Regions from separate parts of the Streptomyces rectiviolaceus genome, predicted to be linked through region 2. Evidence: riboswitches for the same ligand, from Rfam matches in the RefSeq annotation. Region 2 holds a riboswitch; each other region holds the start of a gene.

Region 1 (10,190 bases), on a different contig from region 2:
GATAACCCCGGCCGACAGCTCGGTCGCCCGCGACGTCATCCTGGACGAGCCCCGCGAGATGGGGCACCCCGGTGACGGCGCCGACAGCGCGAACAGCGGGCAGCCGATGAAGGTCGGCCACAGTGACGTGGTGAAACTTCGGGAGGCCGCCGAGGACGCCCGCCGCTGGGACTCCAAGTACGGCGGCGGTGACTGGCGTTCGTCGATGGTCCCGGAGTGCCTGCGGGTCGAGGCGGCTCCCCTGCTGCTCGGCTCGTACTCGGACGAGGTGGGCCGCTCGCTCTTCGGGGCATCGGCCGAACTGACGCGCCTCGCCGGGTGGATGGCCTTCGACACCGGCCAGCAGGAGGCCGCCCAGCGCTATTACATCCAGGCCCTGCGCCTGGCCCGCGCGGCGGCCGACGTGCCCTTAGGCGGGTACGTCCTGGCCTCCATGTCCCTCCAGGCGACCTACCGCGGCTTCGGCGACGAGGGCGTCGACCTCGCGCAGGCGGCCCTGGAGCGCAACCGCGGCCTGGCCACCGCACGCACGATGAGCTTCTTCCGCCTCGTCGAGGCACGCGCACACGCGCGCGCCAACGACGCGCAGGCGGCGGGAGCGGCGCTGCGGGCGGCCGAGGGGTGGCTGGAGCGGGCCCGGGAGGGCGACAACGACCCGTCGTGGCTCGGTTTCTACGGATACGACCGCTTCGCGGCGGACGCCGCCGAGTGCTATCGCGACCTGAAGGCGCCCCGCCAGGTGCGGCGCTTCACGGAGCAGGCGCTCAAGCGGCCGACGGAGGAGTTCGTGCGCTCGCACGGGCTGCGCCTCGTGGTGTCGGCGGTCGCCGAGCTGGAGTCGGGGAACCTCGACGCGGCCTGCGAGCAGGGCACACGGGCTTTGGAGGTCGCGGGACGCATCTCGTCCGCGCGGACCACGGAGTACGTGAAGGACCTGCTGCACCGCCTGGAGCCGTACGGCGACGAGCCGCGGGTGGTGGAGCTGCGGGAGCGTGCGCGGCCGCTGCTCGTGGCCCCCGCGTAGTTCAGCGGGGTTCCTGTTGTGAGGTGCCCGGGATTCACGTTCAGGGCCCGAGATGTCTCCCCCTGCACCGCCGGAACGGCAACAGCATTTACGCACCCTGTAACCCTGCGGTCCTCGCCGGGTTTGAGGGCGTTGTCAGTGGCGCAGTGCACTATCGGTGTGGGAGGTGATGCGGGATGGTCCGGGCCTTGGCGTACGACTGCGATGTGCTGGTGATCGGCGGCGGGATCGTCGGTCTGTCGACGGCGTATGCCATCTCGCGCGGCGCCCCGGGGACGCGGGTCACCGTCCTGGAGAAGGAGCCGGGTCCCGCCCGGCACCAGACGGGACGCAACAGCGGGGTGATCCACAGCGGGATCTACTACCGCCCCGGCTCCCTGAAGGCGCGGTACGCGGTGCGTGGCGCCGCCGAGATGATCAAGTTCTGCGCGGAGTACGGCATCGCGCACGAGGTCACAGGCAAGCTGATCGTCGCCACGGAGCGCTCCGAGCTGCCCCGCCTGCACGCACTCGTCCAGCGCGGCAGGGAGAACGGCATTCCGGTGCGTGAGCTGGGCCCCGCGCAGATCGCCGAGTACGAACCGGAGGTGCGGGGGCTCGCCGCGATCCAGGTCGGGACGACGGGCATCTGTGACTACGGCTCGGTGGCGGAGCGCCTGGCGGACGCTTCCGGGGCCGATGTGCGGTACGGGGCGGAGGTCGTCCGCATCGACCGGCGCGCGGCCCTCGGGGTGGCCGTTCGCACGGCCGACGGTTCGGTGGTGCGGGCAAAGGTCCTGGTCAACTGCGCGGGGCTGCAGTGCGACCGGGTGGCGATGCTGGCGGGCGACGACCCCGGGATGCGGATCGTGCCCTTCCGCGGGGAGTACTTCGACCTGGCGCGGCCCGAGCTGGTGCGGGGCCTGGTGTATCCGGTGCCGGACCCGGCATTCCCCTTCCTGGGGGTGCATCTGACGCGGGGCATCGGGGGCGGGGTCCATGTGGGGCCCAACGCGGTGCCGGCGCTGGCCCGTGAGGGGTACGGATGGGGTGTGGTGCGGCCGCTGGAGGTGGCGGGGACGCTGGGCTGGCCGGGGGCCTGGCGGATGGCTGGGCGGCACTGGCGGTACGGGGCGGGGGAGCTTCGGCGCTCCTTCTCCAAGGGGGCGTTCACCTCGGCGGTGCGGAGGCTGCTGCCTGCGGTGACTCCGGATGATCTGGTGGCTGCGGATGCGGGGGTGCGGGCGCAGGCCGTCTTGCGTGACGGGACGCTGGTGGATGACTTCCTCATCCGGGAGGGGGTGCGGGCCGTGCATGTCCTGAACGCGCCTTCGCCTGCGGCGACGGCTTCGCTGCCGATTGGGCGGGCTGTGGCCCGGCGGGTGCTTGGGTTGCTGTGAGGGCGGTCCCTGCGGGGCTTTCCCCAACCCCACCCCTTCCCGGCTGTATCTATTGGCGGCTTCGCCGCGCAGGGGCTCCGCCCCAGACCCCGTACAAGATGTCCTCAAACGCCGGACGGGCTGAACTATCAGCCCGTCCGGCGTTTGAGGACGAACTCGGCGGAGCCGGTGATGACGGCAGCCAAGGCCCCCGCGCCAGATAAAATCCCCCCACTGTGTCTGAGTCGAACCCCGCCCCCGAGCGCCCCCACGCCCCCCGCCCGAAGGGCGAACCCCGTTTCCCCCACGGCCCCGCGCCCGACCCCGCCGGGTCGCACTTCGAGCGGCGGATCCGGAGTTTCCAGCCCCGCAGGAGCCGGGTGACCGCGGGCCAAGCGGACGCGCTCCAGCGGCTGTGGCCCAAGTGGGGTCTCGACATCGACGGGCAGCGGACCCTCGACCTCGCCGAACTGTTCGGCGGCGAGCGTCCCGTCGTACTGGAGATCGGGTTCGGCATGGGCGAGGCCACCGCCCAGATGGCAGCCGACGATCCGGACACCGGCATCCTCGCCGTGGACGTGCACACCCCCGGCCAGGGAAATCTCCTCGGCCTCGCCGAGCGGAACGGCCTCGAGAACATCCGCGTCGCGAACGGCGACGCCGTGATCCTGCTCCGCGAAATGCTCACGCCCGCCTCCCTCGACGGCCTCCGCGTCTACTTCCCCGACCCCTGGCCCAAGGCCCGCCACCACAAGCGCCGCATCATCCAGCCCGACTTCCTCGACCTCGCCGCTCCCCGCCTCAAGCCCGGCGCCGTGCTGCACTGCGCGACCGACTGGGAGCCGTACGCCGAGCAGATGCTCGATGTGCTCACCGCGCACCCCGAGTTCGAGAACACCCAGGCCGACGGCGGGTACGCGCCCCGTCCCTCCTTCCGCCCCCTCACCCGGTTCGAGGGCCAGGGCCTGGACAAGGGGCACGTGGTCCATGACCTGCTGTTCCGCCGTACACCCAGCCAGAACAGCCAGGAAGCCTGAGATACCGGACAGGATCCCTGCGATACCGGCCACGGGGCCTGAGACACCGTCGCGGGCCACCCCCGTCCCTCGTTAGGGTCAACGGGTGGCCACCCGTTCTCCGTACCCGCACCCGATGCCCCCCGCCGGGCCCGCCGGGCTGCGGCACGCTCGCTGGTGGCAGCGGCGGGCGATACGCGCGGCCGCCCTGGTCACGCTGCTCGCCCTGTCCGGCCTGGTGATCCTGGCCCTGGTCAGGGAACAGACCGGCACCGAAGGCTTCCTGGTCGGGCTCGGCCTCGCGACGCTGCCCGTGCCGCTCCTGGTGGCCGCCTTCCGCTGGCTGCAGCGGGTCCAGCCGGGCCCCTGGCGGAATCTGCTCTTCGCCTTCGCCTGGGGCGCCTGCGCCGCCGCCCTCATAGCGATCGTCGCGAACAGCTTCGCGACCCGCTGGATAGCCACCGCCACGGCCGACCCCACCAGCGCGGACACCCTCGGCGCGACGGTCATAGCGCCGATCGTCGAGGAGAGCGCGAAGGCCGTGGCCGTGCTGCTCGTCTTCCTCTTCCGCAGACGGGAGTTCACCGGCATCGTCGACGGCGTGGTGATCGCCGGAGTGACCGCCACCGGCTTCGCCTTCACCGAGAACATCCTCTATCTCGGCAGCGCCTTCGGCACCGACCAGCTCAACGGCGGGACCGGACTCGCGTCCGTGACGGCGGCGACCTTCTTCGTACGCGTCGTGATGTCGCCCTTCGCGCACCCGCTCTTCACCGTGCTCACCGGCATCGGCTTCGGCATCGCCGCGCTCAGCGCGGAGCGCCAGAACTGGCGCCGCGTCCTGCTCCCGGTCGGCGGACTCCTCCTGGCGATGGGCCTGCACGCCCTGTGGAACGGCTCGGCGGTCTTCGGGGACTACGGCTTCTTCGCCGTGTACGCGCTCTTCATGCTGCCCGCCTTCGGCCTGCTCACCTGGCTGGTCATCTGGATCAGACAGCGCGGCCTGCGCATCGTGCGGGCCGAACTGCCCGCGTACGCACTCGCGGGCTGGCTCACCGCACCCGAGCCGTACGCCCTGGGCACCATGCGCGCCCGCACGCTGGCCCGCGACTACGCCTCCTACACGCAGGGCAAGGCCGCGGCGCGCACGGTCGCCCAGTACGAGACGTACGCGACGTCTCTCGCGCTCCTGCGGCACCGGGGGCGCAAGGGCCGCGCGGGCGCCGACTTCGTCGTACGGGAGCGGGAGTTGCTGCACGCGCTGTGGGAGCGCCGCGAGGCGGCACGGCCCGCCCTCGCGTACGCGGCGCGCGCGACGGCACCGGTGTTCGTACCGATGCCGCCGCCGTACGGATACCAGCAGCCGTACGGATATCAACAGCCGTACCAGCAGCCCTACCCGCAGCAACAGCAGCAGCCGCCGTACGGATATCCGTACGGCCGCCCGGCGATGCCCTACCCCGCGTACAACCCCTACCGCGGCTAGGCGGAAGCCGCCGTCAGCGCCGACACCTCGGCCTCCGTCAGCTCCAGCTCCCCCACCGCGAGCAGCGCGGGCAGCTGTTCGACCGTACGGGCCAACGCGATCGGCGCGGCCACCGTCGGCTGCGCCGCGAGCCACGCGAGGGCCACGGTCGCGAGCTCGGCGCCGCGCGCCTGGGCGACCTCGTCGAGGGCGGCGAGCACGCGCAGACCGCGGTCGGTGTCCAGGTGCTTGCCCGCGCCCTGGGCCCGCGCGCTGTCGACCGCCGCACCCGGGCGGTACTTGCCGGTCAGGAAGCCGGAGGCGAGCGCGTAGTACGGGACGGCGGCCAGGCCGGAGCGCGATGCGACCTGCTCCAGCGTGCCCTCGTACGTGTCGCGCGAGACGAGGTTGTAGTGCGGCTGCAGCACCGAGTAGCGCGCGAGGCCCTCGCGGTCGGAGAAGTCGAGGAACTCCTGGAGCCGGTCGGCGGTCACGTTGGACGCGGCGATGGCGCGCACCTTGCCGGACGTCACCAGGTCGTCGAGCGCGGTGATGATCTCCTCGACGGAGACCGTCGGGTCGTCGTAGTGCGTGTAGAAGAGGTCGATGTAGTCGGTGCGCAGGCGGCGCAGCGACTCCTCGACACCGGACTTGATGGTGTTCGCGGACAGGCCCTTGAAGTCGGGGTGGGCGCCGACCTTGGTGGCGAGCACGACGTCGGAGCGGTTGCCGCGCGCGGCGAGCCAGTTGCCGATGACGGTCTCGGACTCGCCGCCCTTGTTGCCGGGCGCCCAGGCCGAGTAGACGTCGGCGGTGTCGATGAAGTTGCCGCCCGCGGCGGTGTAGGCGTCGAGCACGGTGAAGGACTGCGCCTCGTCGGCCGTCCAGCCGAAGACGTTGCCGCCCAGTGCGAGCGGGAAGACCTCGAGGTCGGACGAACCAAGCTTGCGGAGAGAAGTCATACGGGACTCAACGCCCTTACGGATCGCGGAATTCCGTACAGCGGGATGCCGGTTCCGATCAGTGGGGCATCCGCTCGGGGAGAACCGGTGAGCGGGCGCCCTTGACCGGCAGCCCTGACGTCGGGGGGTTGCCGCCAGGACCGCCGGGGTTCTGGGGCTGCGTCAGAGGGACTGGCCCTTGCCGCGCAGCCACGCCGCCGGATCGACCCCGGTGGAGTCGCCGCCCGGGTGGACCTCCAGGTGGAGGTGCGCGCCGGTGACGTTGCCGGTGGCGCCGACGCGGCCGATGGTCTCGCCGGTGGTGACCTTCTGGCCGACGCTGACGTTCATCGAGGACTGGTGGCAGAACCAGATCTCGGTGCCGTCGTCGAGCTCAAGGACCGTGCGGTAGCCGTACGCCCCCGCCCAGCCGGCCTCCTTGATGGTGCCGGAGTGGATGGCCTTGATGGGCGTGCCCGTGGGAGCCGCGAAGTCCAGGCCGGTGTGGTAGCCGGAGGACCACATGGAGCCGGGCTGACCGAAGGTGCCGGTGAGCGTGTACGAGCCGACGGGGAGGGTGAAGCTCTTGGCGAGCTTGGCCAGGCGCTCCGCCTCGGCCTTGCGCTTGGCCTCCGCCTCGGCCTTCTTCTTCGCGGCGGCCTTCTCGGCGGCGATCTTCTTCTCGGCCGCGGTCTGCTTGGCGGCGGCCTGGGCGGCGGCTTCCTTGACGGCGGCTTCTTCGGCCGCCTTCTGGACCGCGTCGTCCGCCTGGTCCTGCTGGTTCTCGGCCTGCTCCATGATGCGGGCCCGCAGTGCCTCGCCCGCGTCCGTGGTGCCCTGCTCGGCGTCGGCGGTGCTGATGCCGGCGGCGCTCAGGGGCGCGGCGGCGGTCGTCACGCCGTTGTCCGCGGAACCGGAGCCGGAGCCGGAGTCGGAGGAGTCGTCGGATATCAAAGACCCCACGCCGGGAAGCGACTTGGCCTCCGGCAGCGAGTCCGTGACGGCCGAGAGGTCCGGCATCTCGATGGAGACCGGGGGCTTTCCGCCCTGCGCGGTGGCGATGCCGCCCGCGCCGACGGCGGCGATGACGCCTACGCCGAGAACAGTGGAGCTGCGGGCGAGCCCGCCACCGCCCCGCTTGTGGACGCGGTGCCTGCCGCGGACGGGACGGATGGACTCCTCGGTGGGATTCCATTCCTCCCAGGAACTGTCGTCGTACCCACCGAAGTCGTCGTCATTCGGTACGTACACGCCTTGGGGGGCAGGGCGGTTGGACGCCACTGGGGCGCACTCCTTTCCTTCCTTCTCGCCTACCGGGTTAGCTGACGGGTTCGGAGCAGGAAGGTCTCCTACGAACATCTGGCACGGATGCACAGATGCCCGATTCACCCCAATTAGTGGTTCCCCGGCTCCCTTTCGGGATTAGGCGCGTGCGCGCGGAGCCGACTCGAGTGACGGCTGGGACGACCGCGCTGCGTTATCGAACGTTAATAGACGGCAGGGTCGTATTCCAAGCCGTTCCGACTGATCGTTAACGACTTTGGCCTGCACTTAACGGGACACGGGGGTTCGGAACGGGGCGAGTTGACCCCACTTCTTCACACACCGGAGCTTCACATCTCCTTGACAGTACGTCAGTTGTTATGCGGAGTGGTGTCCTTCAGTCACGGCCGGTGACATCGGAGCCCGCGTCGGTCCAGCCGTCGGCCCCGGCGCCCCCGGTATCGCCCCCGGTATCGCCCCCGGTATCCCCAGCCATCAACGGCCGCCGCACCGCGAGCAACGCCATGTCGTCGGTCGTCCCGCCCCCGGTGTGCCGCCGCACTTCCTCGGTGAGCGTGGCCAGGAGCGCGTCCGGGCCGTTGGGCCCCGGAAAGATGCGGCCGCCGAGCCGCGCGGCCGGGTTGTAGAACTCGCCCCGGACGTCACGCGCCTCCGAGAGCCCGTCGGTGTAGAGCAGCAGCATCGCCCCCGGCGGGAACTCCGTCTCGTCCGCACGGTCCGGCCAGGCACCCAGGTCGCCCATCCCGAGCGGCAGCGCGGGCTCGGTGGCGGACAGCACGCACAGCCGTCCGTCGCCGCGCAGGAGCAGGGGCCCGGGGTGCCCGCGATTGACGAGGCGTACGAGACCGTCGCCGTGCGGGATCTCCGCGAGCACGGCGGTGGTGAACCCTTCGAAGGCGTCGAGCCCGTCGCGCCGCGTGCCCTCACGCGCGAGGGCCCGCTCCAGGCGCTGCGCCACGGCCTCCAGGGTGGCCTCCTGCTCGGCGGCCTCCCGGAACGCCCCGATGACGACGGCGACGGCCGCCACCGCGCCTATGCCCTTGCCGCGTACGTCGCCGACGATGACGCGTACGCCGTACGGGGTGTCCTGCACGGCGTACAGATCACCCCCGATGAACGCGTCGGCCTCCGCCGCCTCGTACCGCGCCGCGACATCGAGCCCGCCGATCCGGTGGTCCGGCTGCGGCAGCACGGCGCGCTGGGCCGCCTCGGCGATGGTGCGGGCGGAGGCGAGCTGTTCGTCGCTGCGGCGTACGACGCGGTTGATGACGACGGCGAGCACGGCGACGGTGGCCACCGTGATCAGTTCGGTGATCGCCTCGACGTCGGCGGTGGTGCTGCTCTTGAAGTGCAGGGCGAGCACGGCGGCGCAGGACCCCGCCCCGATGAGGGCGGTGGTGATCAGCGAGTAGAAGGGGGCCGCGATGAGCGGGGCGGCGGTGAAGAGGGGCGCGGCGGTGAACGCGGGTGGGGTCGAGATGTCGTAGACGACCCCGACGACGATGAGCAGCAGGGGCAGGGCCCGCACGAGAGCCCGCTCATGCCGGACATCGGGACTCTTGCCCCCGCCGCTTCCTCCTCGCTGCCCCACCGGTCTTCTCCTGCCGAATTCCGCGGCCAGGACCAGACCCATGACCACGTTCATCCAGGGTTCCCGGAGCGGTGGCGCGGGGCGACCCGTGTGGGCCGACAGAGTGACGGGGGAAAACACCGAAGGCCCGGATCCATTTTCTGGATCCGGGCCTTCGGTCTTTAGTAGCGGGGACAGGATTTGAACCTGCGACCTCTGGGTTATGAGCCCAGCGAGCTACCGAGCTGCTCCACCCCGCGCCGTTGAATGCAACTCTACGCCATCAGGCGGAGTGAAAGCGAACCGGCTGAGGAGCAGCCGGAATGCAGCCGGAAAACGGGCGGAAATCGGGCGGAAATCGGGCGGAAAACAGGCGGGAGCGGCCCGAACCCGCGGCGAACGCTGACGCACGCCGCTCACGCGTTCTCGGCGTGCGTCAGCGTCTCCCAGGCTACGAACAGGTTGTCCGTCCCCTCGGGCCGCTGCTCGAGCGTGAGCTTCCGCGTCTGAGGCAGTTCCAGCTTCAGCCGCTCCCGCAGGTGGTTCAGGCCGACCTCGGTGTCGGGCCCCATGTCGCGCTGCACCCTGCCGCCGCACAGCCAGTCCGGCGCCTCGGCGCCCAGCTGGTACTTCGAGTGGAACTCCAGCGCGGCCCGCAGCCGCTCCTTGACCTCGCCGTACAGGTCGACGCCCTGGTGCCAGGCGGTCTCTGCGATGTGCGCGGTGGCCGCGAGCGAGTAGCTGGCGTGCTTGAAGTTCCGGCAGGTCTCCTGGGAGAGCCCGTCGGCGAAGGTCTTCTGCCCGAACCAGTACTTCCGGAGCTTCTCCGGGGTATTGATGCCGCTGCCCTCGGGCGAGACGGGCAGCGGGCCGTCCGACTCCAGATAGAAGTAGGCCGGCACGCGGGTCCTGAAGTGCGTCACTGCCTTCTCGAAGGACTCGTGGTCGTCCAGGAAGACCGCCATGCTGATGGTCGCGTCGGCCATCAGGAGGTCCCAGTTGCCGTTGAAGTCGGCTGCTCCGTCGCGCACTTGGGGCAGATAGGCATTGCGCAGCATCCGCTCGAAGCGGAGGAGTTCGCCGTCGGCCCAGCCGTCGTAGGTGTAGCGCACGGCTTCGGCCGCACGCGCCCACGATGAGGCGGCCCAGGCCGTCTGGAGGCCCGCGTTGGCCTCGGTGTGCCGGGTGACCACCCGCGACCAGGCGTCCATGATCTGTACGGCCTTCTGGGCGTGCGCGCGGTCGCCGGTGATGTTCCAGAGCAGGGCCTGGGTGTACGCGGCGATGGCGTCCTCGCGCTCCTCGACGCAGCCGTGTCCGGGGCGGGTGTCGGGCGGGCACTCGACGACGGCGTACGGCTTGGCCCGGTAGTCGGCCGCGCCGTACTTGCTGTCCCGCATCTGCTCGAAAGCCCTCAGCCAGGGCTGGTCGCGCGCCGTGACATGCGCGCGGACGCGATCCAGCTGCGCCTTGCTGACGAGCACCCCGGGGTGCTCGAAGGCCAGCTCCGCGGGGCGCGCCCGCTCGGTGGC
Region 2 (10,190 bases):
TTCTTCGTGCCGCTGGGCGTCGGCGGGGTGGACGCCCAGCGACCACCCTCAGCCGTCAGCACCGAGACGGCGTCCGACGGGCGCCGCAGACTCGTGGCCCGCAAGCCGGACAAGGGCCAGCTCGTCGCGCTGCTCGCGATGGTCATCGTCGCCATGGTCTTCGTCGGAAACGTGGATCTGGGCAGCTCGACCAAGGCCTATCTCTTCCCGACCCTGCTCGTCGCGGCCGGTGTAGCCCTGGTCTGGCGCCAGGCCGACAACGCCCGCCGGGCCCGCTGGATGGCCGTCGGCCGCCGCAGGCGCACCCTGACCATCGCCCGCGCCGGGGCCGGAGTGCTGCTTGTCGGCGCCGGTGTCTCCGGCATCGTCGTGCTGCAGGGCTCCACCTCACACCTCAGCTCCGTGCTGCAGGCCGCGCTCGCCGTGCTCGTCGGCGTCGCGCTGCTCGCCGGCCCCTATCTCGTGCGCATGATGCAGGACCTCTCCGAGGAGAGGCTGATGCGCATCCGCGCCCAGGAGCGGGCGGAGGTCGCCGCCCATGTGCACGACTCGGTCCTGCACACCCTGACCCTGATCCAGCGCAACGCCGAGAATGCCTCCGAGGTGCGCCGCCTGGCCCGCGCCCAGGAGCGCGACCTGCGCCAATGGCTCTACAAACCGGGGGGCACGGGCAAGGACGAGGCGGACGAGCCCGACACCCTCGCCGAAGCGGTCCGGCGCGACGCCGCGGAGGTGGAGGACAAGCACGGCGTTCCCATCGAGGTCGTCATAGTCGGCGACTGCCCGCTCGACGACCGGGTGACGGCGCAGACGCAGGCCGCGCGGGAAGCAATGGTGAACGCCGCCAAGTACGGTGGCGAGGGCGGGGCGGTGCAGGTCTTCGCCGAAGTCGAGGGGGAGACGGTGTTCGTGTCCGTCCGGGACCGTGGCCCCGGCTTCGATCTGGATTCCGTGCCGGACGACCGCATGGGCGTACGAGAATCGATCATCGGCCGGATGCAGCGCAACGGCGGCACGGCGCGGCTGCGCGCGGTGCCTGGGGGCGGCACGGAAGTCGAGCTGGAGATGGAGAGGACGGCGACGACATGAGCGACGCGAGTGAGCCTGTAGGGCCCAGGGGCGGGTCGGACGATGCGGCCGAGCCGTCCGCGGCCGAACCGACCACGTCGGCCGGGGCGACCGGATCGGCTCAGCCCGCCGATGCGGCCGGCGCGGCCGGTGCTGCCGTCGGCGGTGACCCGGAGAGCCGCCGTGCGCGCGTCGTCCTCGTCGACGACCACCGGATGTTCCGCACGGGCGTCCAGGCGGAGATCGGCAGGACCCCGGTCACCGGTGTCGAGGTCGTCGGCGAGGCCGCGGACGTCGACCAGGCGGTCACGGTCATCACGACGACGCGCCCCGAGGTCGTGCTCCTCGACGTGCACCTTCCGGGCGGCGGCGGGGTCGAAGTACTGCGCCGCTGCGCGCCGTTGATGTCCGACGCCGAGCGCCCTGTGCGGTTCCTCGCGCTCTCCGTCTCGGACGCCGCCGAGGACGTCATCGGAGTCATCCGTGGCGGCGCCCGTGGCTACGTCACCAAGACGATCACCGGCACCGACCTGGTCGACTCCATCTTCCGTGTGCAGGACGGCGACGCGGTGTTCTCGCCGCGTCTCGCCGGGTTCGTCCTCGACGCCTTCGCGTCGACCGACGCGCCCCCGGTCGACGAGGACCTGGACCGCCTCACCCAGCGCGAGCGCGAGGTGCTGCGGCTCATCGCGCGCGGGTATGCGTACAAGGAGATCGCCAAGCAGCTCTTCATCTCCGTGAAGACGGTCGAGTCGCATGTGTCGGCGGTGCTGAGGAAACTCCAGCTGTCCAACCGGCACGAGCTGACGCGGTGGGCGACGGCGCGGCGGTTGGTCTGACGGGGCTCAGCGGCCGTTCCTGACCGGGGCAGGGCCCAACTTCCGTACCGCCCAGCGGTAGTGGCCCGTCGCCTTGATGACGCCGATGAGGCCCGTGACCCACAGGATGAGGCCCGCTCCCATGCCGAGCGCGACATCGCTGTACGAGTCGCGTCCCGGTTCGGCGTAGGCGGCGGCCGCGAAGGACGCCCACAGGCCGAGCGCGCACCCGAGGAGGGACGAGAGCAGCCAGCACAGGCTCAGGCCGGGGGAGCGGAGAGCGGAGTCCGATGCCGGGTGGGCGTCCAGCGCCAGCCAGCTGTCGGTGAGTTCGCGGGCCTTGCGGTCGCTGCGGATGCCGACGACGACGCCGAACACCGAGGGAGCCAGGGCCCCGAGGCCCAGGACCGCGCAGACCGGGCCCATGACGAAGGCCATCGGATCGTGGTCCTCGATCATCTCGAGCGGCACCGTCAGGAGCGCCCAGCCGATGACGCAGCCGAACGCGAAAAGCCAGAGCAGCAGGATCCGGTGCACGCCCAGGGTTCGTCTGCGCAGCTCTTCGAGCGCCATGCCGCGGTCGTACAGCAGCGCGTTCCGGTCCGGCCAGGTGCGCAGATAAGCAGGTGGCGGAGGCGGCGGCAGCGTACGGCGGGGCATGGCCCTGACAGTACCTGTGGCGCCACGAAGCCCCTCACGCCACCCGCGCGGCCCCCGCGAACGGCATCTGGCTGATCGGCGCGAGGCGTACGGGCGCGCTCGGATTCGGGGCGTGGATCATCTGGCCGTTGCCCACGTAGAGGCCGACATGGCTGATGCCCTGGTAGAAGAAGACCAGGTCTCCGGGCTGGAGTTGGGAGCGCGGGACCCGTTCGCCCGTGTCGATCTGCGCGTACGTCGTGCGCGGCAGGTCGACGCCCGCCGAGCGGTAGGCGGCCTGGGTGAGGCCCGAGCAGTCGAAGGCGTTGGGGCCGGTGGCGCCCCATACGTACGGGCTGCCGAGCGCCTTGTAGGCGTATGAGACGGCTGCTGAGGCACGGGTGTTGGGGGCCTCGGCCGGGACGTTCCGGGAGGCGTCGCGGCCGGCGGCGCGGGACGCCCTGTCCTGCGCGCCGTCGCCCGTGAGATCCGCGCGCTGGTCACCGGTGAGCTGGGACAGCAGCCGCTTGGCCGCGTCGAGCTTTCCGTTGACCGTCTTCTTGTGCTTCTTCAGCTCCGCCTGGCGGGACTTGAGGTGCGTGAGGGTGTCGTCGGCCTCGGTGCGCAGCTGGTCGATCTCCTGGAGCTGCTTCTGCACGCCGGTGACGGTGGCGGCCTGACGGCTGTCCGCCCGGTCGGCGAGCGCGGCGCGCTCGAGGTACTGGTCGGGGTCGGAGGAGAGCGCGAGCTGGACGGCCGGGTCGATGCCGCCGCTGCGGTACTGCGCGGTGGCGATCGAACCGAGGCCCTCGCGCGCCGAGTTGAGCTTCTCCGTCTTGCGGGCCGCCTCGTCGCGCAGTTCGCCCAGGGACTTCTCGGCGCTCTCGGCCTTCTCCTTGGCGCCGTTGTACTTCTCGGTGGCGATCTCCGCCTCGCGGTAGAGCGCGTCGACCTTGGACTTCACCTCGGCCGGACTGAGCCGCGGATCCGCGTGTCCTGTCCCGTCGAAGGCGGTGGCAGTGGCGGCCCCGGCGAGGGCGATGGTGGCGGCGGTACGGGCCGTATGGCCGCTGAGCGAGCGCTGTCTGGGCTTGCGGTGCGCTGCCACGAAGAGGGCTCCTTAAGGTTCCGGCGGCGGCCCGCACAGGGGGAGCGGACCGCCGCCGGATTCTCGGCGGTGGTGTCCGACTGCCGCCCCTGGTCCGGGCGGCGGTGGGGAGCCGGTCACCTGACGAAGGACGCTAAACCTGGCCGTCACGGGTTGGTGACGGATTGTGCGCAACTGACGGAAGTGTGCCGTCGGTGACCGTATGTGACCGCGTGATCTGCCGGGCCAGGAGCCCTTGGCGTAGGCATGTGACCGATGCGGCGCTTGTGGCCCACCTGGCTACGGAGCGGTGATATGGCCCCGGCTAGGCTCCGGACTCATGGACGTTCTCACCCACCTCTTCGTCGGCCTGCACATCATCGGTATCGCCTCCCTCCTGGGCGGCTTCCTGACTCAGATGAAGCAGATGGGCCAGGGCACGGCCCGTTTCAACCCCGCGATGCTGCACGGCGCGCTGACGATGCTTGTCACGGGCGTGATCCTGGTGGGTCTCAACCAGGCGGACGACAACCCGGTCAACAACGTCAAGATCGGCATCAAGATGGCCGTCCTGATCGTGATCCTCGCGCTGGTCTATGTGAAGCGGGACGAGGAGAAGGTGGACAAGGGGATGTTCGGAGCCGTCGGTCTGCTGACCGTCGCCAACATCTTCATCGCGGTGCTGTGGACCTGACGTAACCGTCACACGAGAAAACGGCCCTCCACGCGCGCGTGGAGGGCCGTTTTCTCGTGTGACGCTTTCTCGTGTGACGGTTAAGCGGGCCGCACCACGCTGTGGATCGGCATGTAGTAGATCGACTCGACGCGGACGTTCGCGCCCGGCTTCGGGGCGTGGATCATCTTGCCGTCGCCGATGTAGATCCCTACGTGGCTGATGTCGTCGTAGAAGAAGACCAGGTCACCCGGCTTGGCGTCGGCGGTCTTCACGGTCGTGCCGACCTTCACCTGGTCCCACGTCGTACGCGGCAGGGAGATCCCCGCGGCCTTCCACGCGTCCTGGGTGAGCCCGGAGCAGTCGTAGGAGTCGGGGCCGGTGGCGCCCCACACGTACGGCTTGCCGATCTGCGCCTCCGCGAAGTTGATGACCTTCGCGGCCTTGGTCGCGTAGCCGCTGTCCGTGTCGCCGGAGCCGGAGCCCGTGCCGGAGCCGGAGCCCGTGTCCGGGGTCTCCGTGCCTCCGTCGTTCTGCTCCTTCTCGCGCTCCTTGGCCGCGGCCTCTTCCGCCGCCTTGCGCTTGGCCTCCGCCTCGGCCTCCTGCTTGCGGGCCAGCTCGGCGGCCTTGCGCTTGGCCTCTTCTTCCTTCTTCTTCTCGATCGCCGCGAGCCGCGCCTTTTCCTCGGCCGTCAGCTCCGAGAGCATCGTGCGCGCCTGGCCCAGCTTCTTCTGGACGGTCTGCTTGCTCGTCTTGAGCTCGTCCCGCGAGTCGCTCAGCGTCTCCAGGCTCTTGGTGGCCTTCGTACGCTGCTTCGTCGCCGAGGCCTGCTGCGTCTGGTAGTCGTCGACCGCCTTCTTCTGGCGCGCGGTCAGCCGGTCCGAAAGGTGGTTCTGGTCGAAGAAGCTCTGCGGGTCGTCGGCGAGCATCATCGTGGCGGTCTCGGAGACGCCGCCGGTGCGGTACTGCGCCGCGGCGAACGTGCCCAGCTCCTGGCGGGCCTCGTTCAGCTTGTCCGTGCGCTGGGCCACGTCGTCGAGGAGAGTGTCGACCTTCTTGCGCTGCTTGTCGGTGCGCTCCTTGGCCGAGTTGTACTTCTGTGTGGCCACGCCCGCCTGGTGGTAGAGATCGTCGACCTTCTTCTGGACCTCTTCGAGGCTGGGCTTCTGCGGCGCGGACGGTGCCGCCTGCGCGCTCTGCGACAGGAGGGCCACAGAGGTGAGGGCTGCCGTCGTGAGGCCGAGGGCTGGAGTGGCGCGTAGGCCGGCAATGCGGGTCCGCGGCTTGCGGTGCGACGCCAAGGGAGGCGACTCCTTCCGTAGACCGCCTACCGGGTTAGCTGTCGGGTTCGGGCGGATGGTTCCGGAAGGTTGCCCTACAGTCCCGTACTTCGTACGGGACCGATTCACCCCAAGTTCATCGTGGGTCCCCGGCTCCGAGGAGATCGAACTCGGCGGAGGCCACCCGTTCCCGGCGGGTTCGCCGGTGGGAGTACGAGCGGCCCGCGGAGCACGCTAGCCAACTCGTGTGGCCCGTGTGAAGGTTGATGTTCGATATGCCCGATACGTTTTCGTTACTTTACGAAGCTCTTGACGCGGGCACGCCGTGTCGTGGCGGAGAGTGACCGGGCGTGGGCGGGGCGTAGACAGATGGATGTGTCCGGAACCCGGGGCGGGTTGTCAGTGGGGCCGCCTAGACTCGGGAGGCGATGAGCAGCCTCTTTGATGACAGCTTCCTGGCGGACCTCAAGCCCTCGCGGGCTTCGGAGGAAGAGCACCCGCCGCCGCCCGAGGACAGTGCTCCGGAGCCCATTCCGGATGATCTGTTCGACGGGAAGTTCGACGCGCCCGCACCCCGGGACGCGCACTACCGCGGCGGCGCCCCGCGCCCCGTGATCGACCCGGCGGCCCTGCTCGACGGACTGAACGAGAACCAGCGCGCGGCCGTCGTGCACGCGGACTCCCCGCTGCTCATCGTCGCGGGCGCCGGCTCCGGCAAGACCCGCGTCCTGACGCACCGCATCGCGTATCTCCTGGCCGAGCGGCACGTGCACCCGGGGCAGATCCTGGCGATCACGTTCACGAACAAGGCCGCGGGCGAGATGAAGGAGCGCGTCGAGCAGCTCGTCGGGCCGCGGGCCAACGCGATGTGGGTGTCGACGTTCCACAGCGCGTGCGTGCGGATACTGCGCCGCGAGTCGAAGACGATCGGCTTCACCTCCTCCTTCTCGATCTACGACGCCGCCGACTCCAAGCGGCTGATGGCGCTGGTCTGCCGCGACCTGGACATCGACCCGAAGAAGTTCCCGCCGAAGTCCTTCAGCGCCAAGATCTCGAACCTGAAGAACGAACTGATCGACGAGGAGACCTTCGCGGGCCAGGCCGCCGACGGCTTCGAGCGGACCCTCGCCCAGGCGTACGCGATGTACCAGTCGCGCCTGCGCGAGGCGAACGCCCTCGACTTCGACGACCTGATCATGACGACGGTCAACATGTTCCGCGCGTTCCCGGACGTCGCCGCGCACTACCGCCGCCGCTTCCGCCACGTGATGGTCGATGAGTACCAGGACACCAACCACGCCCAGTACGCCCTGGTGCGCGAGCTGGTGGGCCCCGCAGGGGGCGAGGGGGACGACCCCGCCGAGCTCTGCGTCGTGGGTGACGCGGACCAGTCGATCTACGCCTTCCGAGGCGCCACGATCCGCAACATCCTCCAGTTCGAGGAGGACTACCCCGACGCGACGACGATCCTCCTGGAGCAGAACTACCGCTCCACGCAGACGATCCTGACCGCGGCCAACGCCGTCATCGAGCGCAACGAAAGCCGCCGCCCCAAGAACCTGTGGACCAACGCGGGCGCGGGCGCGGGCATCACCGGCTATGTCGCCGACACCGAGCACGACGAGGCGCAGTTCGTCGCCGACGAGATCGACCGCCTCACCGACGCGGGCGACGCGAAGGCGGGCGACGTCGCGATCTTCTACCGGACGAACGCGCAGTCCCGTGTCTTCGAAGAGATCTTCATCCGTGTCGGCCTGCCCTACAAGGTCGTCGGCGGCGTCCGCTTCTACGAGCGCAAGGAGGTCCGGGATGTCCTCGCGTATCTGCGGGTGCTCGCCAACCCGGAGGACTCCGTACCGCTGCGGCGCATTCTGAACGTACCCAAGAGGGGCATCGGCGACCGCGCGGAGGCGATGATCGACGCGCTCTCGCAGCGCGAGAAGATCTCCTTCCCGCAGGCGCTGAAGCGCGTTGACGAGGCGTACGGAATGGCGGCTCGCTCGGCGAACGCCGTCAAGCGTTTCAACGTGCTGATGGAGGAGCTGCGGACCATCGTCGAGTCCGGCGCGGGACCTGCCGTCGTCCTGGAGGCCGTGCTCGAACGGACCGGGTATCTGGCCGAGTTGCAGGCATCGACCGACCCGCAGGACGAGACGCGCATCGAGAACCTCCAGGAACTCGCCGCCGTGGCCCTGGAGTTCGAGCAGGACAGCGGTGAGGCGGACTCCGAGGGAGAGACGGACTCCGAGGGATTGACGGACTCAGAGGGAGAGGGCGCAGCCGGAGGCGCGGGCACAGGTGTGTCCGGCACGCTCTCCGAGTTCCTGGAGCGGGTCGCGCTCGTCGCCGACTCGGACCAGATCCCCGACGAGGACGACGGCTCCGGAGTCATCACGCTGATGACGCTGCACACCGCCAAGGGCCTCGAGTTCCCTGTCGTCTTCCTGACCGGCATGGAGGACGGCGTCTTCCCGCACATGCGCTCCCTCGGCCAGGTCAAGGAGCTTGAGGAGGAGCGCCGCCTCGCGTACGTGGGCATCACGCGCGCGCGGGAGCGGCTCTATCTGACGCGGTCCTCGATGCGCAGCGCCTGGGGACAGCCTTCGTACAACCCGCCGTCGCGCTTCCTGGAGGAGATCCCGGAGACCCATCTGGACTGGAAGCGGAAGGGTTCCGTCGGCGCACCGGCATCCTCCGGGCCCGCCGCCGGGATCGCCTCCTCCTTGTCGTCGTCGCGCTCGCGCAGCGGGGGCGCGCAGGGCTTCGCCACGCGCCGCGCCTCGGAGAAGCCGGTGGTCGCGCTGGCGATCGGCGACCGGGTCACGCACGACCAGTTCGGCCTCGGGACCGTGGTCGGAGTGAAGGGGACGGGTGCGAACGCCGAGGCGACGGTGGACTTCGGAGAGCCTAAGCCGAAGCGGCTCCTGCTGCGGTACGCGCCGGTGGAGAAGCTGTAACGCCGGGGGCGGCGGCCGGAGTTACGTCGGGTCGAGGCCGTGGCTGCGCAGCCACGGCAGCGGGTCGATCGCCGAGCCGCCGCCGGGGCGCACCTCGAAGTGGAGGTGCGGTCCGGTGGAGTTGCCGGAGTTGCCGGAGAAGGCGATGGGGTCGCCGGCCTTGACGGGGCCGCTGGAGACCTTGTGCGTGGAGAGGTGGCAGTACCACGTCTCCGTGCCGTCCTTGGCGGTCACGATCGCCATGTTGCCGTAGGCGCTGTTCCACTTCGTGGAGACGGTGCCGTCGGTGGCGGCGAGCACCTCGGTGCCGTACGACACCGGGAAGTCGATTCCGGAGTGCGCGGACATCCAGTTGATGCCCGCCTGTCCGTAGTACGCGCTCAGGCCGTGCTGCTTCACGGGAAGCGAGAACTTGGGGCGCAGGCGCTCCTTGCGCGCGGCTTCCTCGGCGGCCTTCTTCTCGGCGGCGACCTTCTCCGCCTTGAGGTCGATGCGCTCCTGGGTACGGCTCGCGCGGTCGGCGAAGTCGCCGGCGTCCGCGGAGAGGTTCGCCAGCTGCGTGTCGAGCTTGTTGTTGGCGGCGGAGGGCTGCACCGACGTGGGGTCCGGGGCCGATGCCGCCTGCGTCTCCTTCTCGTCGCCGCCGCCGAAGTCGCCCACAGAGGCGGCGGCGATACCCGCGACACCCATCACACAGGCGGAGGGCACGGCGACGGTGAAGAGCGCGGAGCGCTTGGCGGGGGAGCGGCGGCGGGCCCGCGAGCGGGAGCCGTGCGGACGGTCCATGACCGGCGGCTCGTCGTCACCGGCGGCGCCTCGGCGGCTCGGCTCGACCGGACCGAGTGAATCGGCGGGAGCCTCGTCGGGCGTGAACTCGTGCTCGGCGGCGGCCGGTTGTGCGTAGGCCTCGGGGGAGTGAGGCTCGGGGGCGTAGGACCCGGTGTCGTAAGGCGAATGCTCGTACGGTTCGGGTGCCTCGTACGTGTCGGGCGCTCCGGGCGTGTCCTGAGCCTCGTACGTCCCGAGCGTCCCGTGTGCCTCGTGCGTCTCGGGGGCGCCGTAGGCCTCGAGCGTCTCCGTGGCCCCGTAGGTCATGTCCTGGCCGCCGGAGTTCCACGCGGTCGCGTCGTACGCGCCGGTGTCGAAGGCCTGGGTCTCCCACTGGCCGGTCTGCTGCGGCTGGTGCTGCTGCTGCGGTTGGTGCTGCGGTTGGTTCCAGGCGCCCGCGTCCCACTGGGCAGTGGCGTCGGGGCCCGGCTGCGCCGGGATCTCGGCGGAGAGATGCTGGTATCCGCCGGTGGACCACATGGTGCTGTCGTAACTGCCGGTCTCGTAGCCACTGGTGTCGTACGCGGCCTGGTGCTGTGCGGCGTACGGGTCGTAGTTCAGCGTCTGCTGCGTCCCCGTGGTGGACCACTGGCCGGTGTCGTACGAACTGCCGGGCATGTCGCCGAAGAGCGGGTCGGACGCGAAGCTTCCGGTGTCGGGACCGGTCGTCGCATAGCTGCCTGTGGTGTCGAAGCTTCCCGTGGAGTAGCCGTCGTACCCGGTGTAGGCGCCGTGCTGGGTGCTCTGCTGGTCATACGCCGCGTAGGGCGCATAGTCGGCGGGTGCCGAGGCCGGGGGTGTCGAGCTCCCCGACGGGTGACGGTCGTTCACCAACTTCTC
Region 3 (10,190 bases), on a different contig from region 2:
TTCGTGCGCGAGTGCCGCGTCACCGCACAGGTCGACCACCCGGGCCTCGTCACCGTCCACGACGCGGGCACGGAGGGCGAGGACCTCTACCTCGTCATGCAGTACGTCGACGGGGCGGACCTCGGCGACCACCTCGCCGAGCACGACCCCTACCCGTGGCAGTGGGCCGTCGCGATCGCGGCCCAACTCTGCGCCGTGCTCTCCGCGGTGCATGCCGTGCCGATCGTGCACCGCGACCTCAAGCCGCGGAACGTGATGGTCAAACAGGACGGCACGGTCTCCATCCTCGACCTGGGCATCGCCTCGGTGATGGACACCGACACCACCCGCCTCACGCACACCGGTTCACCCATCGGCAGCCCCGCGTACATGGCCCCCGAGCAGGCGATGGGCGGCGCGGTCGGCCCGTACACCGACCTCTACGCCCTGGGCGTCCTCCTCCACGAACTCCTCAGCGGAGACGTGCCGTTCTCCGGCTCCACCGCCCTCGGCGTCCTGCACCGCCACCTCTACGAACCGCCGCTCCCGGTCCGCCGGCTGCGTGCCGAGGTCCCCGAGGCCCTCGAAGCCCTGGTGCTCCGGCTCCTCGCCAAGGACCCCCAGCACCGGCACGGCAGCGCCCAGGAGGTATACGAGGAGCTGGCCCCTCTCCTCCCCGCCCGCGGCATCCCGACCGGCGGCCCGCTGGACCCCACCCGCCCCTTCCTGCGCCCGCACGCCCCGTGGCCCGACCGCGCCGCGACCCCGCCGTCGGCCCCCGCCCTCCCGCCGGACCGGCCCGATCAGCGCCAGGTCCCCGGCGGCCCCGGCAGTCAGACGGACGTCGTCCGCGCGGTCGACGAGGTCAAGCGGCTCCTCGGCGAGGGCCGCATCACACAGGCCGTGGACATCCTCGGCTCGATCCTGCCCGCGGCCGCCGCCAAGCACGGCGAGCACTCCCCGGTGGTCCGCTCCCTGCGCAAGCAGTACGCGGCGACGCTGATGGACGACGGCCAGTACCGCCGCGCCCTGCCCGAACTGCGCCGCCTCGCCGACGAGCGTGCCGCCGAGTCCGGCCAGGCCGACCCGCACTCCCTCCAGTTCCGCTACGAGGCGGCGCAGTGTCTGGAGCAACTCGGCGAACCGGCGGCGGCACTCGCGGAGTACCGAGCGCTCCTCCCTTACTACGAGAACCGCTACGCCTCCGACGACCGCGAACGCCCCCTCGAAATCCGCCGCCGCATCGGCCACTTGCTCCTTGCCCTCGGCGACCGGGTGGCGGCGCACGACACGCTGGCGCGGCTGCTCCTGGACGCCGAGCGGATGCACGGCGTCGGCCATCCGTTCCCCGCGGAGATCCGGCGTACGTTGCAGTGGCTAGGACAAGTGCGCGGGTAGTGACGGCTCGGCGCGAGGGTGCCCCGACCGGTGCCCCAACTCTTCGAGAATCGTTGGTCGAATAGGTGGCCGAGAGACCGGCCACTCCCTAACATCGATCATCGCAAGACTTTGTGCACCGCCGCACAATCTCCTCGGGAGGCTCACTTGCACCGCCGTCGTCGTCGCACCGCGCTCGCCCTCTCCACCGCGGCCATCGCCGCGGCCCCCCTCCTCACGGCCTGCGGCAGCGAGGCGCATCCGGGCGCCGCGGCCGTCGTGGGCAACGACCGGATCACGGTCTCGCAGCTGGAGGGCCGGGTGAACGAGGTGCGCGACGCGCAACGCGCCGCGATCCCGGACGAGCAGCAGTACGAGCAGGCCATCGCCAAGACCGGCGGCCTCACCCGCAGCACGCTGCACACGATGGTCCTGGACAAGGTCCTGCACCAGGCCGCGGCCGACGCCGGTGTCGACGTCTCGCGCCGCGACATCCAGACGATGAGAGCGGGCCTGGAACAGCAGGCGGGCGGCAAGAAGGCCCTCGAACAGGGCTGGCTCCAGCAGTACAGCGTCGCTCCGTCCCGCCTCGAGGACAGCCTCCGTACGGAGATCGAGGCGCAGAAGCTGGCGAAGAAACTGGGCGCGGACATGAACGCCCCGGAGGGTCAGGCGGTCTTCTGGAAGGAACTCTCCAAGGCCTCCAAGAAGCTGGACGTGGACCTGAACCCGCGGTACGGCACGTGGGACGTGGAGAAGAGCAAGCGCGCGGACACGAAGACGCCGTGGGTGCGTGAGGTGTCCGCGGACGACGCGGCGGCCCCCAAGCAGGCGTAACGGACGTAGGAAGGGGGCTGTCGGTGCCGTGGGTTACGTTCGACGGGTGAACGAAACCACGCCCACGGCCGACGCCCCCGGCCGCGTCATCCTCCTCACCACCAGCCACCGGGTGGCCCCCGGCCTGCTCTCCTGGCCCGCGTGGCAGGCCCTGCACGGGGCCGACGAGGTCCTGTGCGCCGACGCGACCCACCCCCAGCTGCCGTATCTGCGCGAGGCGGGCGTGCGGGTGGACCAGGCATCACCCACGGCCCAGGACCTGGTGACGGCATGCGCGGGCGACCGCACCATCCTGATCATCGCCACGGCCGAGGGCGACCGGACCCTGACGGACGGCCTTGCGAGGCTCGCGGGCTCGGGCCGCGTGTCGATGCCGGACCTGGAACTGCTCCCGGCGTCGTACGACCTGCCGGGCGCGCGGCTCCTGGACCTCGTCCAGGTCATGGACCGGATCCGGGTCGAGTGCCCGTGGTCCTCCCAGCAGACGCACAAGGGCCTGGCGAAGTACGGGATCGAGGAGGCGTACGAACTGGTCGAGGCGATCGAGGACGGCGACCGGGAGGAACTGCGGGAGGAGCTGGGCGATGTCCTGCTCCAGGTGGTCTTCCACGCCCGCATCGCGGAGGAGGACGAGGACTCCCCCTTCTCCGTGGACGACGTGGCAGCCACGATCATCGAGAAACTGATCCACCGCCACCCGCACATCTTCGGCGACGACTCGGCGGACACTCCCGAGGACGTGAAGGCGCACTGGCTCCGCACGAAGGCGCAGGAGAAGCAGCGCTCATCACTGACGGAGGGAATCCCCCTCGGCCAGCCGGGCCTCGCCCTGGCAGCGAAGCTGGCTTCACGGGTGCGGACGGCAGGCCTTGAGGTGTCCATCCCCTCCGGGGAGGGCGTCGGCTACGAACTCCTTGCGCTCGCCCTGCGGGCCGAGGCGGAAGGCGTGGATCCGGAGGCGGCGCTGCGGGGTGCGGCGCGGGCTTATCGGGATGCGGTGCTGGCTGCGGAGGGACCTGGGGCTTAGGGGATCTCAGCCTCGGCGGTGCGCGGGGCTTCGGGGCGGTGTGGGGCTGGGGATTTCAGCCTGTCCGGCGTTTGAGGACGAGCTCGGCGGAGCCGGTGATGGGGGTGCGCGGGGCTTCGGGGTGGTGTGGGGCTGGGGCTGGGGATTTCAGCCTGTCCGGCGTTTGAGGACGAACTCGGCGGAGCCGGTGATGACGGTGCGCAAGGCCTCGGGCCAGCATGGCGCTGAACCAGCCAGGGGAGGAACGCCGCAGACCGCCGGATACGGTCGACCCATGCAAGACCAGCCGCCCACCCCCGCAGGGGACACCCCCGCAGCCTGCCCGGCAGGGGCTCCCACCCCGCCCGAGGCCCAGGGGCCAGAGCTCTTCACATGGGAGTTCGCCACCGACCCCTACCCCGCCTACGCCTGGCTCCGCGAGCACGCCCCCGTGCACAAGACCCGGCTCCCCAGTGGCGTGGAGGCTTGGCTGGTCACCCGGTACGTCGATGCCAAGCAGGCACTCGCCGACCAGCGGCTCAGCAAGAACCCGGCCCATCACGGCGAGCCCGCGCACGCGAAGAGCAAGACCGGCATCCCGGGTGAGCGCAGCGCGAACCTGATGACGCATCTGCTCAACATCGACCCGCCGGACCACACACGGCTTCGGCGCCTCGTCTCCAAGGCCTTCACGCCCCGCCGCGTCGCCGAGTTCGCGCCCCGCGTGCAGGAGTTGACCGACCGGCTCATCGACCAGTTCGTGGAGAAGGGGGAGGCCGACCTCATCCACGACTTCGCCTTCCCGCTCCCCATCTACGCCATCTGCGACCTGCTCGGCGTACCCCGCGAGGACCAGGACGACTTCCGCGACTGGGCGGGGATGATGATCCGCCACGGGGGAGGGCCCAGGGGAGGGGTAGCCCGGTCCGTGAAGAAGATGCGCGGGTACCTCGCCGAGCTGATCCACCGCAAGCGCCTGGAACCCGGCGACGACCTCATCTCCGGGCTGATCCGCGCCTCGGACCACGGTGAGCACCTCACCGAGAACGAGGCCGCCGCGATGGCCTTCATCCTTCTCTTCGCCGGCTTCGAGACCACAGTCAACCTCATCGGGAACGGCACGTACGCCCTCCTCACCCACCCCGAGCAGCGTGAGCGGCTCCAGGAATCCCTCGGGGACGGCGGCGACACCGGGCTCCTGGAGACCGGCATCGAGGAGCTGCTGCGCTTCGACGGTCCCGTCGAACTCGCCACCTGGCGGTTCGCCACCGAGCCGCTGACCATCGGAGGGGAGGACATCGCCGCCGGCGACCCCGTCCTCGTGGTCCTCGCCGCCGCTGATCGTGACCCCGAACGCTTCGACCGGCCGGACACGCTCGACCTCTCCCGCCGCGACAACCAACACCTCGGCTACGGCCATGGCATTCATTACTGTCTCGGCGCACCGCTCGCCAGGCTCGAAGGCCAGGCCGCCCTCGCGACTCTTCTGCGGCGCCTCCCTGACCTGCGGCTCGCGGTGGAACCTGGTGATTTGAGATGGCGCGGCGGGCTCATCATGCGCGGACTCCGCACGCTGCCCGTGGAGTTCACACCCGCACAGCAGAGCAAATATTCGGCGCCTGGAACGACGTTTAGCTGACGGCCCGTCAGGACTGTGACTTTCACGTGATCTCCGCTGCATCGACTTGTGACAAGCGTTCGAGTGCAGCTACGTTCACCGACGACTCGGCATCCCGTGCCGCAGTCGTCGCTCCAGTCACGCGAAAGGCAACCGCATGCTCTCCGGCAATGGTCGTCACCGACGCCCCCGCCAAGCCCCGGCCCTGATCGTCGCGGCAGGAGTCGCAGGATCGGCCATCGCCATCCCGCTGCTCGGCGCCACCAGTGCGAGCGCGGCGGACACCGCCACGTGGGACAAGCTCGCGGAGTGCGAGAGCGGCGGATCCTGGAGCGCGGACGCGGGCAACGGGTACTACGGCGGGCTCCAGTTCTCGCAGCAGGTCTGGGAGGAGTACGGCGGCCTCGACTACGCGCCGAGCGCCGATCAGGCCAGCCGCTCGCAGCAGATATCCGTCGCCGAGCAGGTCCTTGACGACCAGGGCCCCGATGCCTGGCCGAGCTGCGCGCCGATCGCCGGTCTCACCCAGGACGGCGCCGACGCCGACGTCGACCCGGGCGCTCCGATCACGACGATTCCTTCTGATGGGCCGTCGGAGTCCACCGAACCCGCCGAGCCCAGTGAGCCGAACGAGCCGAGCACGTCGCCGAGCGAGTCGGCCGATCCCTCGGACAGCACTGAGCCTTCGGAGGAGCCATCGGACTCCGAGAAGTCCTCTGAGGAGCCCTCCGAGAAGCCCGACGCCGACGACGAGACGCGAGACAAGAATCACGACGAGTCCGGCAACTCGGGCGAGTCGGGCGAGTCCGGCGACTCGACCGACCCGGGCAAGTCCGGGCAGGACGACGGCACTTCCGCCACCCCCACCCCCTCCGCCGGTGAGGGCGAGGGCCGCCACCGCGGTGACAGCGCGGACGACAAGCCGTCCGACGGCACCTCTCGCGAGGGCTCGGGCCGGCACGCATCCCGTGGCGACGAGCGTCAGAAGGACGGCTCCGACGGGACGTACACGGTCCGCTCCGGAGACAACCTCTCGGTCATCGCCGACGACCTCGACGTGAAGGGCGGGTGGGCCGAGCTGTACGAGGAGAACGAGAACTCGGTCGGCTCCGACCCCGATCTCATCCTTCCCGGTCAGAGCCTCGATTTGGGCGAAAAGTAGGGGTAGTTGGCGAGTCGCTTTGCGCTCGATGTCCCAATTGGCGCAAGTGAGACATGGGTCTCAGAAGCCCTGATCGTCTTTGGAATTCGGCCGTTGGCATGACTACGGTCGTGACCGCTCGCCACAGCGGGCCCCGTCGGTCGGTACGCCGAGTCCTGCCAATTGGCCGTTCGGGAACAGTCGTCGCGCAAGCGCCGTAGGCAGGAGCGGGGGAACCAAGGTTTCCGCCGGGCCCGGCCGTTCAGCATCGCGAGAGCGAGCAGAGAACGGACGGGAACGGCTAGGGGTTAAGTCGCGCTCAGGAAGCGCGGCCGGGCAACTTCATCGGCCCGAACCCGACAGCTCACCTCGCAGGCGTCGGTGAGGGGATCACTCATGCTGTTTTCCAGCAAGGGCAAGCACCGCCGCCCGTCCAAGGCCACCCGCGTCGCCACGCTCGCCGGCGTCACCGGTGTCGCCGTCGCCGCCCCGCTGATGGCGGCCGGCTCGGCCTCCGCCGCGACCGGCTCCGAGTGGGACGCCGTCGCCCAGTGCGAGTCGGGCGGCAACTGGTCCATCAACACCGGCAACGGCTACACGGGCGGCCTGCAGTTCTCGTCGTCCACCTGGGCCGCGTACGGCGGCACGAAGTACGCGCCCACCGCCGACAAGGCCTCCAAGGCCCAGCAGATCGAGATAGGCGAGAAGGTCCTCGCGGGCCAGGGCAAGGGTGCCTGGCCGAGCTGCGGCGTCGGCCTCTCGAGCGCCTCCTACGAGGGTGGCGGTGCGCAGGAGAGCGCCCCGCAGCAGACCCAGGAGCAGCCCAAGAGCCAGCCCAGCGCCCAGACCGAGCAGCCGCAGCAGGCCGCTCCGAAGGCCGAGGCCGCCCCGAAGACCGAGTCCAAGAAGACCGTCGAGACCCCGACCGGCAAGAAGGTCAAGAAGGGCGACGGCGAGTACAAGGTCAAGAAGGGTGACACCCTCTCCAAGATCGCCGAGGCCAAGGACGTCAAGGGCGGCTGGCACAAGGTGTACAAGCTCAACGGCGACATCATCGACAACGCCGACATGATCTACCCGGGCCAGCAGCTCCACCTCAGCTAGTTCTGGCGGGGCGCCTCGCGGGGCCTGCTCGTCTGCGGGTGCGTCGTGGCTTGTCGCGCCCACGCGGCGGAGCCGCATATGTAACAGCCCCGCGCCCCTTCGGGCGCTGCCCTCCCCGCCCCGGTGCGCGTATCCCCCGTACGCACCGGGGCGGGGTTCTTTTGCCCCGCCACTGCCCCGCCGCTGCCCCTCCATGTTTTTTGTTCCGTTCGGAAACTTTTTGCTCTCGGTTTGTCCACAGGGCGGTCGCTCGGCTGGCTCTTGCCCGGGAGCCGGTTAGGCTCGTGTCCGCGAGGCCAACGCCCCGCGTACCCGCGTCACATCCCAGAAGGAGATGCTCGTGCCGTCCATCGACGTCGTCGTAGCCCGGGAAATCCTGGACTCCCGAGGCAACCCCACGGTCGAGGTCGAGGTCGGCCTCGACGACGGCAGCACGGGTCGTGCCGCCGTTCCGTCCGGTGCGTCCACCGGTGCTTTCGAGGCCATCGAACTCCGTGACGGTGACCCCAACCGTTACCAGGGCAAGGGCGTGGAGAAGGCCGTCCTCGCCGTCATCGAGCAGATCGGCCCGGAGCTCGTCGGGTACGACGCGACCGAGCAGCGCCTGATCGACCAGGCGATGTTCGACCTCGACGCCACCGACAACAAGGGCTCGCTCGGCGCCAACGCCATCCTCGGCGTCTCGCTCGCCGTCGCGCACGCCGCGTCGGAGGCCTCCGACCTGCCGCTCTTCCGCTACCTCGGCGGCCCGAACGCGCACCTGCTGCCCGTTCCGATGATGAACATCCTGAACGGCGGGTCGCACGCCGACTCGAACGTCGACATCCAGGAGTTCATGATCGCGCCGATCGGCGCCGAGTCGTTCTCCGAGGCCCTGCGCTGGGGCACCGAGGTCTACCACACGCTGAAGAAGGTCCTGAAGGACAAGGGCCTCTCCACCGGCCTGGGCGACGAGGGCGGCTTCGCCCCGAACCTGGACTCCAACCGCGCCGCGCTCGACCTCATCCTCGAGGCCGTCAAGCAGGCCGGTTACGTCCCCGGCGAGCAGATCGCGCTCGCGCTCGACGTCGCCGCGTCCGAGTTCTACAAGGACGGCAAGTACGAGTTCGAGGGCAAGTCCCGCTCGGCCGCCGAGATGACCGAGTACTACGAGGAGCTCGTCGCCTCGTACCCCCTCGTCTCCATCGAGGACCCGCTGTTCGAGGACGACTGGGCCGGCTGGAACGCCATCACCGAGAAGCTCGGCGAGAAGGTCCAGCTCGTGGGCGACGACCTGTTCGTCACCAACCCGGAGCGCCTGGCCCGTGGCATCGAGGAGAAGTCGGCCAACGCCCTTCTGGTGAAGGTCAACCAGATCGGTTCGCTGACCGAGACCCTCGACGCCGTCGAGATGGCCCAGCGCAACGGCTTCAAGTGCATGATGTCGCACCGCTCCGGTGAGACCGAGGACGTCACCATCGCCGACCTCGCCGTCGCCACCAACTGCGGCCAGATCAAGACCGGCGCCCCGGCCCGCTCCGAGCGCGTCGCCAAGTACAACCAGCTCCTGCGCATCGAGGAGATCCTCGACGACGCCGCGGTCTACGCCGGCCGTTCGGCGTTCCCCCGCTTCAAGGGCTGATCGCCGCCGGGCCTCGGCTCCGCTGAGCAGTTACCTACGTCCCCGTACTCGGTCCCGTACCGTGTGCGGGGACGTACGTACGTATCGGGGAGGCGGCACACATGGCCGTGAAGGACCGCGACCGGTTCTCCACCGCGACCAGGCTGCGGCTGCTCGGCGAGCAGACCGCGGAGCGTGTCTACCGCTCGCAGACCAAGCGTCAGGCGCGCCGCTCCCGGCTCACGGGACGCGCCGCGCTCCTCGCGCTCGTGCTCTGCTCCTTGGTCGTCGCGCTCGCCTACCCGATAAGGCAGTACGTCTCCCAGCGCGCGGAGATCGCCGAGCAGCGTCAGGAGCAGGCCGAGCGCCGCGCGAACGTCGAGAAGCTGCGGGACGAGAAGGCCCGCTGGCGGGACGACTCGTACGCGGAGCAGCGCATCCGGGACCGGCTGCACTATGTGATGCCGGGCGAGACCGGCTACACGGTGATCGACCCCGAGGCGGCGAAGAAGCAGCGCACCGACCAGGGGGCGGCCGCCAGGCCCTGGTACTCGAACGTCTGGGACGGCGTCGACAAGGCCGACCGCCCGGACGACGACTGAGCTCGACAGAACCTCTGACCTCTGACGTCCGAGCCCAGCAGAACTTCTACGGAACCGATCGAAAGACAGGCATGGAAACGCCCCCGCCGACCACCCCGCGCACCGAGCCCACCGACGCCGACGTCGAGGCCTTCAAGCAGCAGCTCGGCCGTCCGCCGCGCGGCCTGCGGGCCATCGCCCACCGCTGCCCGTGCGGGCAGCCGGACGTCGTCGAGACGGCGCCGCGCCTTCCGGACGGGACGCCGTTCCCGACGACGTACTACCTGACGTGCCCGCGGGCCGCCTCCGCGATCGGCACGCTTGAGGCCAACGGCGTCATGAAGGAGATGTCGGAGCGGCTGAAGACGGACCCCGAGCTGGCCGCGGCGTACCGCGCGGCGCACGAGGACTACATCGCGCGCCGTGACGCCATCGAGGTCCTGGAGGGCTTCCCGAGCGCGGGCGGCATGCCCGACCGTGTGAAGTGCCTGCACGTCCTGGTCGGCCACTCGCTGGCCGCGGGCCCTGGTGTGAACCCCCTCGGTGACGAGGCCATCGCGATGCTCCCGGAGTGGTGGGCCAAGGGACCGTGCGTCGTGCCGTGCGCCGATCAGGAGCCCGCCAAGTGACCCGCGTGGCCGCCATCGACTGCGGCACCAATTCGATCCGCCTCCTGGTGGCGGACGCCGACCCCGCGACCGGCGAACTGGTCGACCTGGACCGCAGGATGACGATCGTCCGCCTGGGCCAGGGCGTGGACAAGACGGGCAGGCTCGCGCCCGAGGCACTCGACCGCACCTTCGCGGCCTGCCGCGAGTACGCCGATGCCATCAAGTCCCACGGCGCGGAACGCCTCCGCTTCGTGGCGACGTCCGCTTCCCGCGACGCCGAGAACCGCGACGACTTCGTACGCGGCGTCCTGGACATCCTCGGCGTCGAGCCGGAGG

Evidence for each region. A riboswitch is a leader RNA that binds a small molecule or an ion and turns the genes downstream of it on or off. The one in region 2 is predicted to bind cyclic di-AMP.
Region 1: it holds a riboswitch for cyclic di-AMP, as region 2 does, so the genes downstream of both, ABD378_RS19055 (M23 family metallopeptidase) here and ABD378_RS17645 (C40 family peptidase) in region 2, are expected to answer to the same signal.
Region 3: it holds a riboswitch for cyclic di-AMP, as region 2 does, so the genes downstream of both, ABD378_RS23355 (transglycosylase family protein) here and ABD378_RS17645 (C40 family peptidase) in region 2, are expected to answer to the same signal.

The regions. Positions count from the first base shown of each region.
Region 1 is NZ_BAAAUG010000064.1:7,433-17,622, forward strand. It holds gene ABD378_RS19030 (NsdA family TPR-like regulatory protein) at 1-1,024, shown strand, start outside; gene lhgO (L-2-hydroxyglutarate oxidase) at 1,201-2,403, shown strand; gene trmB (tRNA (guanosine(46)-N7)-methyltransferase TrmB) at 2,619-3,419, shown strand; gene ABD378_RS19045 (PrsW family intramembrane metalloprotease) at 3,505-4,884, shown strand; gene ABD378_RS19050 (aldo/keto reductase) at 4,881-5,825, opposite strand; gene ABD378_RS19055 (M23 family metallopeptidase) at 5,988-7,085, opposite strand; cyclic di-AMP (ydaO/yuaA leader) riboswitch at 7,097-7,243, opposite strand; gene ABD378_RS19060 (PP2C family protein-serine/threonine phosphatase) at 7,465-8,733, opposite strand; tRNA gene ABD378_RS19065 (tRNA-Met) at 8,845-8,918, opposite strand; gene ABD378_RS19070 (alginate lyase family protein) at 9,075-10,190, opposite strand, start outside.
Region 2 is NZ_BAAAUG010000057.1:17,106-27,295, reverse strand. It holds gene ABD378_RS17670 (ATP-binding protein) at 1-1,089, shown strand, start outside; gene ABD378_RS17665 (LuxR C-terminal-related transcriptional regulator) at 1,086-1,907, shown strand; gene ABD378_RS17660 (hypothetical protein) at 1,914-2,546, opposite strand; gene ABD378_RS17655 (C40 family peptidase) at 2,581-3,633, opposite strand; gene ABD378_RS17650 (hypothetical protein) at 3,953-4,306, shown strand; gene ABD378_RS17645 (C40 family peptidase) at 4,387-5,586, opposite strand; cyclic di-AMP (ydaO/yuaA leader) riboswitch at 5,595-5,751, opposite strand; gene pcrA (DNA helicase PcrA) at 5,994-8,522, shown strand; gene ABD378_RS17635 (peptidoglycan DD-metalloendopeptidase family protein) at 8,544-10,181, opposite strand.
Region 3 is NZ_BAAAUG010000083.1:21,683-31,872, reverse strand. It holds gene ABD378_RS23380 (serine/threonine-protein kinase) at 1-1,377, shown strand, start outside; gene ABD378_RS23375 (SurA N-terminal domain-containing protein) at 1,525-2,193, shown strand; gene ABD378_RS23370 (nucleoside triphosphate pyrophosphohydrolase) at 2,240-3,220, shown strand; gene ABD378_RS23365 (cytochrome P450 family protein) at 3,495-4,838, shown strand; gene ABD378_RS23360 (transglycosylase family protein) at 4,975-5,979, shown strand; cyclic di-AMP (ydaO/yuaA leader) riboswitch at 6,162-6,351, shown strand; gene ABD378_RS23355 (transglycosylase family protein) at 6,355-7,062, shown strand; gene eno (phosphopyruvate hydratase) at 7,397-8,683, shown strand; gene ABD378_RS23345 (FtsB family cell division protein) at 8,785-9,264, shown strand; gene ABD378_RS23340 (DUF501 domain-containing protein) at 9,336-9,872, shown strand; gene ABD378_RS23335 (Ppx/GppA phosphatase family protein) at 9,869-10,190, shown strand, end outside.